3 regions of the Natronotalea proteinilytica genome follow, and region 3 is predicted to be linked to each of the others. Evidence: riboswitches for the same ligand, from Rfam matches in the RefSeq annotation. Region 3 holds a riboswitch; each other region holds the start of a gene.
What was found. Region 3 has a riboswitch for cobalamin ahead of ACZ5AL_RS08095 (acyl-CoA thioesterase). Riboswitches for the same ligand answer to the same signal wherever they lie in the genome.

Region 1 (3,945 bases), 1.3 Mb from region 3:
TCGGGAGTAGAGCGATTCCGAGTTTGGGTGTAGGTGGCGTTTAGGCCGGTGTCCAGGTGGATGAAGGAGGCAACGCGCCATTGCGTGCTGGCTGTTGCTTCCACGCCGTGCGTACGTACACGCTCTATGTTACGGGGACTCCACACGCCGTTTTGGCCAGCCTGCCACACAATGCGGTCGGTATGGTGTTGCTGAAAAACAGTAGCCTCTACGCGTGTGGTCTGGTGGTGCCAACGCAGTCCCACATCCAGGCTCCACCCGCGTTCGGGGCGTAGGTCGGGTTGGCCGCCGGGCTGCCAGTAGCGGTCGTTGAGGGTGGACATGCGAAACGAACGCCCGGCATGCGCATGCAGGCGAAGGGCATCGTACGTGGGCCACGGTGTTGCGTTGAGGCCCAACCGTGGCGTAAGCGCCATGCGGTTGGTGCCGTCTGATACGCGATACGCATCGGCTCGGAGGGCAGGGAACAGCCGGATATGGTCCCACGAGCCTACGGTGCTAGCAAATGCGCTCATGTGTTGCTGCGTGGCCGCAGTGCGCAGGCTTGGGTGCTCGGCCCAATCAGACTGCACACGCAGTCCCTGGTTGAGTGCCCATCGCGAACTCATAGCTCCCTCCCATTCAGCCTCGGCCTGCGCGCTGTACGTATGCCCGGTGTCGTCGATGTTTTGAGAGGGATTCTGGTAGCGAATAGCATCATACTGTCCGAAGGCCCGTGTGGTGAGCGTACCGCTGGCCAGGCGCCACCGATGGTGGCCCCATACACGCAGGGTGCGGTCGTGCTGCCGTTCATCATTCTGCACCACTCCGCGCCCGCCAGGCAGCCCACGGTCGGTTTCGGTGTAGAGTCCCGCGAAGCGCGTCCGGTCGGTGTCGGCGGTATGCAGCGTGGCATAGGCGCTCACGTGAGCCCGGTCGGCATTGGCTCGGCGGCGGTCATCGAACGGAAAGTCGCCTTCGTGCTGCTGATAGGTTACCGCGGCGGTTCCAGCCCAGGTTGTGCCTCGCGTACCTGCATGCAACCGCGCCTGCCGGTGGCCATAGGCACCGGCTTCGGTTGTAAGCCCTACCGTAGGCTCCGAAGGGGTGCGCGTACGCAGTTGCACGGCTCCGCCCATGCCGTCGCTGCCGTACAGGGGAGCCGCAGGGCCATGCATCACCTCTACGGTTTCTAGCAATGATGTGGGCAATATCGACAGGTCGGTCTGGCCGAGTTGCGGATTCGCGATGCGGTGGCCATCTAAGAGCAAGAGGGTTTGCGAGGCGCCGGCCCCCCGCACCGAGGCAGTAGCGCTGCCATACGCACTTGCCCTACGCACATGCACGCCGGCGCGCCGTTCTAATAGATCGGCTACGCTGTATCCGCCCGTGCGTGCGAGTGCGGTGGAGTCAAAACGTGTGACAGGAGCGGGAAGGTCGTGCAGCGCGGTGGGAATGCGTGTGGCGGTGACGGTAAGACCGGGCAGGTCCACATGCCACGCTGTGGTGTCGGGCGGTGCGTTGGTATCCGACGAGGCATCGGGGGGAAATGAGTGGGAGGGAGTTGCAGCGGTCGCATGGCTGCCCACGGTAAGCATGCCCCATACAAGTAGCGCAACGATCCATTGATATATCGCCATGCCGCATGATGGGAGGGTCGCTGTCCCCACGCACCATGCATGACATCCAGCGGATGCACACATGCTGGGCCGCCGATGCCGGCCGGTGCGATATATCAACAGAGGTATGCCTTACCTATGGCATACCACGCAAATGGGCTCAACGCCGCTCCCTCTAGTCCCGGAGGAAGGTGACGAGTCGGCATCGCAGGCAGGTCTCCTGGCTTATCGAACGAACAGGGAGTTCCCATAGGCGCCGTCAATAAGGCATGATCCTTCCCACAGGCAACAGACCTGCAGTGGATATGCATCTTGACTACGCCGTTCGATTCACAGTTGCGGGTACAGCTCTCGATTCAGGCATGCGGCCCTCACGAAATTCCCTTTTCATCACTGCCATCATGCAGCGAACCTGTGATGCGGCAAGGCGGCATGCGGTAAAGCATCCACGCTTGCATCTAATAGTATAGCACGCCTCCGGGCAAAGAGTCCACTGCTTCACGCAATCCGAAAACAGAGGTGCCTATCCTCGCAGTCGACGGGCCCACTGGGCCGCGATGTCGGAGGCGTCCGAAGCATCGGGCGTGCGATCTGCTGAAGGTGGATCGAGGGGAGCCGCGTCGTCCGAGAAGCGGTCCCAAGCTTCGTGGGTTACGATGGTTTCGAGGTGCTGGATACGTTCGGTAAGGCGCTCATGCGTCACGTGTGCATCGGCCAGGTCGCTCTCCAACTGGTTTACGGTATCCTTTAGATGCTCCACTTCGGTGTGGCTGACCGGGTCGGTGGTGCCTTGCATTTCAGCCCGTTTAGCAACCCAGGTGCGCATCATGTCGCGCACGAAGTAGGCAATTAAGGCCAGCAGGAGCACCGTGTAGAGGTTCATGGGTCAGACCGATAGTGCTTGAGCGGTTAAGAGGAGGCTTAGGCGGTAGCAGCGGTGGGCAGTTTCATATCCTGCAGAATGCGTTCCATGCCCGCCGCAAACTTTTTGGATCCGCCATGGGAGGGGTGTCGCACGTACACCGATTCCACCCCGATCTCGTTGAACGCCCGCTCGGCTTTGCGTCCGATGGCTACAATGCGCTCGGGTTGCATGATGTCGAGCAAACCGTTCGTGAGGTCGTGCCAGGCGCGCACCTCAGTGCGACGGGGTGTGCGAATGGTGAGGGGATCGTCCGTGTCATGCGGATGCAGCGGCATGCTGTTCCAGATAAAAAAGTGCGGAAACGCCGGTGTCATCACGCGCCAGAAGATAGAGCCGCTGTACTCGGTGTGCGGCTCATCAGCGGTGCTGGTGCGCTGCCCCGATAGCGGAAAGGCATCATCAAGCAGTTGGTCTTCGCTCGTAATTGGGATGCCTGTGAAGCGGCATCCCCATGGTCCGGGAGCCTCGGCCATCATGAACAGGCGTGGGTCTTGCAGCGCGTCAAGGTAGCCACGCAGGTTGGCCCGTCGCACCGCTGGCGCCCCCGGCTGATCCAGTTCCGGATGGCGATCGTGGTACGGGTTGAACGCTTCTTTCGTTGAGGGAATGTCGAACAGATGCGTATCCAGAAGGGACCAGCAGGACTCAGTCATACAAGGTGGATAGATGGCCAATAAGCGCGCAGCATGCAGTACGCACCGACCACTGAAGCCGTTGCATGAACGCTCTGTAGACGCGAAGCCGCCGTCGGTTGCAGGCTCCCTTCTCGTGATGACAATGTTGGTCCCTAACATTCAGAGGAGGCACCTACTGCTCTGTCACACCTGATTGTTAGGGTATGGAGACCGTCCGAAACTCTGTATCCCAACCCCCTTCCAAAAAACCTGTCATGGTGAGCGCCCTGACCGCAGGGAAGAAGTGCTTTTAGAGTGCACGCGACGGGCCCAGCCCGGAGCACGTCGAACCATCTCCCCGACGCTCAGCAGGCTCTGATCGATCGAGTGGCCCTGCTCATTTCGAGGGAGATCTTTACTCACTGCGTTCATCAGTCGCTTCGCTCGTGTCAGGACTCCGCACCTGCTAGACGCAGTTGCTCCGCTCAAGATGACATCATTAAGACGGGGGTGTTGCAACCCGAAGATTGGGCTGTGACAGAGTACTACTGCTGTGTTACGCCTGAATCTTAGGTTAAAGCTTGAGCTATCAACGCTTATAGTCATCCCGGCCAAGACGCCCCAGCGCCGCAGAGACGAGATTCCCCCTGACAACGCAGTCGGATTATTGACTCCGCCTCACCCAAACTTTGACGTATGACAGTGCGGCAGTGTAGGGCTCATCTGAACGTTGCGGTTCGAGATTGTCGTTGTAGGGAAACAGCCTGCGATTCACTTTGACCAAACGGTCTCCAGGCACCCCTAAATC
Region 2 (3,945 bases), 1.7 Mb from region 3:
CCCAAAATACCGATGCCAATGGCCCGGTGCCGCCGCGCAAAACGCACTGCACGCTCCATATGCTTCGTGCCACTGGCCGCTTCGATGAACTCCGTCATCACCGCATCCAGAAACTGCGTCATCGTCTCCACTGCATCGGTGTTCTTCCACTCATCGTAATGAAGCGCATTCATCGACGAGAGGCAGCACACAAAACTCTCATCAGGCCCCGATGGCAATGCGATTTCGGAGCACAAATTACTGGCTTTTATGTCCAGGTCTTTGTCTTTATAGACCTGGGGTTTTCCGTTGTTGAGGTTGTCTTTAAAGATGATGTAGGGGACGCCCAGGTTCATGCGGGCCTCAATGACTTTGGCCCACAGAGCACGCTTGTCGGAGTCGCCATCAATCATCGACTGCATCCACCCGTCTGGGATGACGATGCCGTAGTACATGGTCTGAATGGCGTTGCCCTCCGTTTGGATGTTAAGCCACTCTTCTACGTCTGGGTGGTCGATGTCGATGTATCCGGCGAAGTGGCCCCGGCGCGTTTCGCCTTGCGACACTACGTTGATGATCTTGTCGAAAAGCTGCGCAAACGGATAGGTGCCGTTCGACGTGCCGTTGTTGGTGATTGCCGCGCCACGCGGACGAATGTCGCCAAAGTAACCGCTTGTGCCACCGCCGACTTTTGTCATCATGCCTACTTCGGCATGTGTATCGAGGATCGCCTCCATCGAATCGCCAATGTAGGAGCCGAAGCACGAAATGGGCAAGCCACGGTTGAGTCCGAAGTTGGCCCATACAGGCGAGGCGAGCGAGTAGTATCCGCGCGCCATGTACGTGTGGAATTTCTCGGCAAAGCCGTTGATGTCAAGAATGGATTCGGCGTGGGCGGCGATTTGTCGTACGCGTTCTTCGGGCGTTACATCATCGAGGAGGTAGCCGCGGCGCAGAAACGTACGCGAGGCGTCGTTGAGCCAGTCGAAGTCGGGCCGATCAACGGCAACAGAGGAAGAGGTACGGGGTTCGGTTATGGGAGCCATACAGCGGGTGTGGAACCAGGTGAAGGAAGGCGGACGGTCAGTCATCAATGGATGCGGCACGCAGCACGGACGGGCGCATGTGCGTGCTCGTGGCGAGGGTGTTTTTGTTGATCCAGAATGACGCAGATATAAATAAGCGTCATAGCGGGTCTATCATCGCGCGGCGCGATAAACACGAATCCTACGGCTGGATCGGCCAAATGCAAGCAGTTTCTAAACAGACACTTAGAACAGATCGTCGCTGCTTACGCTCTGGGTCATTTTGGAGTAGGTGGTGCCGCGCTTCGAGAAGAAGTCGTTGCCCTTGGTGAGCAGAATCTCTTCGTAAAACCAGCGGGTTTCGTCGAGTAGCGGAGCGTCGACATCAAAGAGTGGCTGCACGTCGACGTTTTTTAAGGAGCGGTTAAACTTATCCCGCAAGAAGGCATCGACCACCGAGCGGGGAAGAAACTCCAGTTCCCCCTCAGAAAAGATCCAGTCGAGCATGGTGCATTCTGCCTGGTAGGCGCGGCGGCAGGCTGTTTGGATGGCCTCGTCAAATGCGGGGCCAAACCACTCGGGATGTTCGTTGCGCATCACTTCGATAAGTTCGACGCCAAAGAGCCCGTGGATTTGCTCTTCTTTTGAGGTAGCTTCGACCGCGTTGGCAACGCCTTTAAACCGTTTCTCGTATTTGTCGAACGACAGCATGATGAGAAACTGGCTGAAGAGGCTCACGTGCTCGATGAAGATGGAGAAGAGCACGATGGAGCGTGCAAAGTCGCGGTCGGAGGGTGTGCGCGAGCCATCCAGGTAGGTGGTGAGGTAGTCGATGCGCTGCTTCATGGCCGGGATGTCTTCGACCTGCTCGAACGTGTCGGTGAGGCCCAGCAGGTCGAGGAGGTGCGAATAGGCATCCATGTGGCGCACCTCCGACTCGGCAAACGTCATACCCACTGCCCCGATTTCGGGCTTGGGCATGCGCTGGTAGATGTCGGCCCAGAAGGTTTTGACAGACACCTCAATCTGGGCAATGGCGAGCATCGTTTTTGTGATGACGCTGCGCTCTACGTCGGTACAGTACACGTGGAAGTCCTGCACATCGCCCTCGAAGTTGAACTCGTCGTGCACCCAGTACGAGTGACGGATGGCGTCTTTGTATTCGAGAAGGTGCGGGTATTCGTAGGGCTTCAGGTGGATGCGTGGTTCAAAGAGGCTCATGCAGCGGTAGAGGGGGACTATCGGAAAACCTAGTGCAGTTGAGCGCGCCGGGTGTTCAAACTACAGCGCAAACGGGAGCACTGGGCTTCTGTTCAGAGAACGAAGCGGCCGGTGTTGGCTTGTAGATTGGATCCTATGACGCGTAGGGGACGGTGATGTTAGGCACCGCCACAGATCACTTGAGCGGGCGTTCGGGCTGTTACCGTTGCGCGACAGCGCCGGAGTTTCACCGGTCTTTCCCCGTGACGTACTTTTGGCTGAAGCACCGCCGCGCTACGACGGCGCGGCCTCGAAGAGTACCTAAAAGGTACGCTTACGTTAATGCGTAGCTTCTCCATTGTCAACCCATCTTTCGTAACATTACAAGTGGCACAATTCCGTGAAAAACGTTGGGGAGGAGCCGGAACCGCAAGTGAACCTCTGCCGAGAGCAGGCATGCAATGGCTGACGTTCCTCTGATCTGACTGCGCTCCTTTTCCATGCCGTATCTTGACATCGACGCGTGGCCACGCCGAGACCACTTCCATTTCTATCGGACGTTCGATATGCCGATCTTTTCGGTGACGGTACAGGTCGATGTGGCTGCTCTGAAGGCATGGACGGATCAGCATGCGGCGTCGTTTTTTCTGGCTACGCTGTATCTCTCGCAGCAGGCGGTGCACGCGGTAGAGCCGTTCCGGTATCGGCTGCGGGGCGATCGGGTGTGGGTGCATGAAAGGGTAGACGCGGGGTCTACGGTGCTGCGCGAGGATGAGACGTTCGCCTTTGCGTATTTCGAACACGCACCGACCTTCGCCGCCTTCCAGCAGTCGGGCCGCGCAGTGATTGAGGCCGCCCGCGCATCAACCGGGCTTTCGCCGCGCGACAATGGGGATGCGCTCATCCACTATTCGGTGCTGCCCTGGCTGCACTTCACGAACATGAACAACGCACGCAGTGGCACGCCGACCGATGCCATCCCCAAAATCGTCTTTGGACAGTATCAGCCTGAGGGCGAACGTCTGATGATGCCGGTTTCCATTGCCGTGCACCACGCCCTCATGGATGGGCTGCACGTGGGACGGTATGTGGAGGCGATGCGTACCTACTGCGCTTCTCCAGCGGCACACCTCGCCGGCTGATTGCTGCTTCTATTGCTTACTCGTGTCGATGCTTCGCGTCGACACGCCTGCTGGGACGCCCCAGCGTCCCCAAACCACCATCCGGGCGGCAGAGCGTCCATTCGTCCGTCGCGAGGCAGAGGGGCCGAAGGTCATGCCAGTTGTACATCGCGACGAGGACGCAGTGTAACATGGTAATACTCAACCCGAGAACGCCTCCCCTACACCTTCGCCGGAAACGACGGCATGAGGGCAGATGCGTCAAGGCGTCCGGAGGCATCGTAGAACGTGAGGGTGCCATCGGGGGCGCATAGCCACACCTCCTGCGCGTCCTCATCAAGATAAAGCGCGCGCTTTTCTGCCATTTCTGCTTCAGTGTTGGCAGCAGCGAGCACTTCCACCACCAGCTCCGGCATAATCGGACTCGCGCTTACGTCGTTCGAGAGGCGCGACATCTGTTCGGCAGAGAGCCACACCACATCGGGCACCTTCACGCCCTGCGGTGTTTCAACCGGAAACTCCACAGTCGTTTCTCCACCTTGCGTGATATGCCGATCGATCAGCCGCATAATACGGCTTTGAAGGAGGCTGTGCGCTGGCGTATGTGGACTCAAAATAAT
Region 3 (3,945 bases):
ACATCATCAGCGACCAGCACGTTGCGGGCGCGCTCGATCTTGTGGTGGAGATCTTTTCGCCATCCACGGCCCACCGCGATGTGGGCGTCAAGAAGCGGCTGTATGAGCAACACGGCGTACGCGAGTATTGGACGCTCGACCCCAGCACGCAGTCCGTTGAAGTGCACGCCAACACCGAGTCTGGATTTGTACAGCAGGCCCGTGTGGTCGAAACGGGAATGGTTTCGTCTACGGTAGTGCCGGAGTTTGAGTTGGAGGTTGGACCGCTCTTCTCATCTTGATGAAAGAGAGATGGGCCATCGGATGATGGAAAATTACTCACATCCAGCAGGGGCAACAAGCCGACGCTGCATCCTAACATAGAACCAGGATTTGACATGCAGGCAATCCAGGGCTTACAGTCAGAAAGGATTCCGATCCCCGAAAAGGAGCGCTATACACATGCCGATTATGCCGAACTGCCCGAAGGTGCCCCCTACGAACTGATCGAAGGAGCGCTCATCATGGCCCCATCTCCGTCATTTCAGCATCAGCAGGTATCGCTGCGGCTCGCTTCCGCTCTGTTTCGTTATGTCGAGGCCCACGAAAGCGGCACCGTCGTTGCGGCTCCAATGGATGTTCGGCTTGCAGAAGATACGGTGATACAGCCCGACTTGATGTATATCGCAAGCACGCGAGACGACATCATCAGCGACCAGCACGTTGAGGGCGCGCCCGATCTTGTGGTGGAGATCTTTTCTCCATCCACGGCCCATCGCGATGTGGGCGTCAAGAAGCGGCTGTATGAGCAACACGGCGTACGCGAGTATTGGACGCTCGACCCTAGCACGCAGTCCGTTGAAGTGCACGCCAACACCGAGTCTGGATTTGTGCAGCAGGCCCGTGTGGTCGAAACGGGACGCGTCACATCCACCGTTATTGATGGGTTTGAGATCGATGTGACCCATCTATTCCCTTCATCATCCTGAGACTTCCACTCGCATGGCCAACCCGTTTCCTGCAATTGCCCGTCGCTTTGCCGACTGTCCCGACGACCTTCGTCCCGATGGCATTACGCACGCCATTGGCCAGACCATTCCGTTTGTAGATACCGCCGGCGTGCACATCCATACGTACACGCCGCAGTCGGTAACTGTCGCGCTGGATGCCGAGCGGGCCGTGGCCAACCACATCGGCACGATGCACGCGGCAGCGCTGGCCCTCCTGGCCGAGACAGCTTCGGGCCTTGTTACGGCACTCAACATTCCCGACGAAAGCGTGCCCGTCATTCGCACGCTCGACGTATCGTTTCAGCGTCCGGCGCCCGAACGGACTACGGCCACCGCCTCGCTTGATGCCGACACGCGCGAGCGTCTCAGTGCGCGTCCCATTGGTCGCGTGGATGTGCCGGTGACGCTCATGATGGGGGGTGAAACAGTCGTCGAAGCCACCGCTGAGTGGGCCTGGCTGCCCGCCTCACGGCTTAACCTGCCGGATTGACCCCCGAACGTCTGCTGCCGTAATCGAGTCGGGTATGATTGCGGCTTGACACTTATGCACAAGCCGCCGTATCATACAAGCCACATACCCATCAAGGCTGTGCTGTCGTGGCACGGCGGCTGTATGATCTGACATAACGTTAGATCGTGTAGTGTCTCGGGGGAAGTCCGGTGGAACTCCGGCGCTGTCGCGCAACGGTAAGAGTCCGAATGCCCGCTTGATGCAATAGAACGGCGACTGGCTGTGCCTTCCGCATCGTCATGCGCCGCGCCCACGCGTTCTGGGATGCATGATCCGCCGTAGATTGCGAGTAGAGTTGGACCGTACCATTCTCCTCTGGGGGAGATGGCTTTTGCTCCGCTGTTTGCAGGCATCAGTGGCCTCGTGCGCTGTTGGGGCGTTCGAGATTTTCTCTTTGCGGATCCCCCTGCTATGTCTGATACGTCAACCCCCAACCGATCGTCATGCCCTCTCTCGCCCGATGCCACCACCCGTATGGTACGGGCTGTCTTTCCCGGTGATACCAATCACTATCACACGCTCTTCGGCGGGTCGGCCATGGCATGGATGGATCAAGCGGCGTTCATCTGTGCCACGCGCTGGTGTCGCTCCAAAGTTGTTACGGTCAACAGCGGTGAAATCGACTTTCAAGAGCCCGTTCCCGAAGGTACGATCGTAGAACTGGTGGCCCGCGTGGTGGATACCGGCACCTCGTCGATGTGCGTGCGCACCGATATGTTCATCGAACCGATGGATCAGTACGAGCGCATCCTGGCCTGCACGGGCACGTTTACACTTGTTGCACTGGGACCCGATGATACGCCCACCACGGTGCCTGATCTGACAGCGACAGAGGCGGTATGAGAAGAGTGCAATGGAGGAGCGTAGTGTTCTGTCACACCTGAATGTTAGGGTACGGAGACCGTCCGAAACTCTGTATCCCAGCCCCCTCCCAAAAAACCTGTCATGGTGAGCACGCGACGGGCCCCACCCGGAGCACGTCGAACCATCTCCCCGACGCTCAGCAGGCTCTGATCGATCGAGTGGCCCTGCCCAGTTCGTGGGAGATCTTTACTCACTGCGTTCGTCAGTCGCTCCGCTCGTGTCAGGACTCCGCATCTTCTAGGCGGAGCCGCTCCGCTCAAGATGACATCATTAAAGTGGGGGTGTTGCAACCCGAAGATTGACCTGTGACACAGTACTACCTGTCACAGGTCAATCTTCAGGTAACGCATGTGCGCCTAACGTACCGAGCAAAACGCACCCCCTTGACCCCTCGTCGCGATGTACAACAGGCATGACCTTCGGCCCCTCTGCGTCGCGACGAAATGCGGACGCTCTGCGTCCTTCTGTTTCCGCGTGTTCTCTTTGCAAGAGAGCGGGGGGCTTGTGCGCGGTGTCAGATGGGTGGACGGCGGGCGTTGAGATCCGTCCGCCTATCGGCGGAGCGATCACGTGCAATTTAACTATCCCCCCTGTGATGGTGAACGGGAGGCCCACGGAGCCGCTCTGCTCAAGATGACAGCGTCTGAACCGACATGGAGTAACCGCATGGGAGGTTACTCCTCATCAAGAATCAAATCGGACACCTGCACCGGTAGCAATTGCGACTCGGCATGAAAGCGTCCGACAACACCTTCGTAGTCGAACGTAACGTCAGGCACAGCTGTACCGGGGAGTTCAGTCTCCGAGGGCCGTTGTACACGAAGTGGTGCTGTTGTGCCGTTTTGCTCCACAACGTAGCTGGTCTGCTGTGTAAAGTTGCCTGCTGGATCTCGTATTGTAAGCCCCTCAACGCGTACGAGTACGCTTTCGTAATCGTGATTGCTTGCTGTGACTGTAGACAGGTCAATGGAAAGCGGATCGGGAGCATCGCCTATGTCTCCAATCTCGTACTCGTGTACGTTTTGCTCGTTGATCTGCAACAAGTCATTGAAGTCCGAAAGCCGTCCTGATACGGTCAAGGTGGTGCCAGACGCGATTTCTGATCCAATTGCATCATGAAGCCCGCCTGAGGTGCGCCGAATCGTAATTCCACGGGCTCCTATGTCGCCGCTATCGTCCTGTAGGCGAATGTAGTCTCCGTAGGCCCGCGTAACAATGCCTTCTATCTCAACCTCAATGGCCGCATCCTCTTCTTCACTAAACGTTGCATAGCACTCATGGGCGCGATCAATGGAAACCGACGTGTAATTTTGGCAATCTCTATCAATTCCATCACTGTCTGCAAGCACGAACCAGGCAGCCACCCCCAAGAGCAAGAGTACAGCGGGCACCCCGATCATCATTGCCAGGTTCGATCCCTTGTTGTTACTGTCACTTTCGCTTAACACGCGTGCTTCACTGGGCGCCCCTTGTTCGCCTTTAACGGGCATGACAACATAGGACGCTTCCGAAGGGTCATACCGCTTCGACGCTCGCTCTAGCAGGTGGCGAAACTCATCGGCCGAGCGGATGCGTTTGGCA

Region 1: linked by a shared signal. The riboswitch ahead of ACZ5AL_RS03200 (TonB-dependent receptor plug domain-containing protein) and the one ahead of ACZ5AL_RS08095 (acyl-CoA thioesterase) in region 3 are both predicted to bind cobalamin.
Region 2: linked by a shared signal. The riboswitch ahead of ACZ5AL_RS14900 (ribonucleotide-diphosphate reductase subunit beta) and the one ahead of ACZ5AL_RS08095 (acyl-CoA thioesterase) in region 3 are both predicted to bind cobalamin.

Annotation. Positions count from the first base shown of each region.
Region 1 covers NZ_AP043947.1:739,521-743,465, forward strand. Annotated here, with positions in the region: gene ACZ5AL_RS03200 (TonB-dependent receptor plug domain-containing protein) at 1-1,619, opposite strand, end outside; cobalamin riboswitch at 1,792-2,029, opposite strand; gene ACZ5AL_RS03205 (hypothetical protein) at 2,122-2,481, opposite strand; gene ACZ5AL_RS03210 (uracil-DNA glycosylase) at 2,520-3,176, opposite strand.
Region 2 covers NZ_AP043947.1:3,737,034-3,740,978, forward strand. Annotated here, with positions in the region: gene ACZ5AL_RS14895 (ribonucleoside-diphosphate reductase subunit alpha) at 1-1,025, opposite strand, end outside; gene ACZ5AL_RS14900 (ribonucleotide-diphosphate reductase subunit beta) at 1,251-2,225, opposite strand; adenosylcobalamin-variant (AdoCbl-variant) riboswitch at 2,403-2,483, opposite strand; gene ACZ5AL_RS14905 (CatA-like O-acetyltransferase) at 2,705-3,346, shown strand; gene ACZ5AL_RS14910 (hypothetical protein) at 3,375-3,515, shown strand; gene ACZ5AL_RS14915 (Uma2 family endonuclease) at 3,547-3,945, opposite strand, start outside.
Region 3 covers NZ_AP043947.1:2,011,012-2,014,956, reverse strand. Annotated here, with positions in the region: gene ACZ5AL_RS08110 (Uma2 family endonuclease) at 1-281, shown strand, start outside; gene ACZ5AL_RS08105 (Uma2 family endonuclease) at 378-968, shown strand; gene ACZ5AL_RS08100 (YiiD C-terminal domain-containing protein) at 982-1,479, shown strand; adenosylcobalamin-variant (AdoCbl-variant) riboswitch at 1,623-1,701, shown strand; gene ACZ5AL_RS08095 (acyl-CoA thioesterase) at 1,912-2,343, shown strand; gene ACZ5AL_RS08090 (serine/threonine protein kinase) at 3,039-3,945, opposite strand, start outside.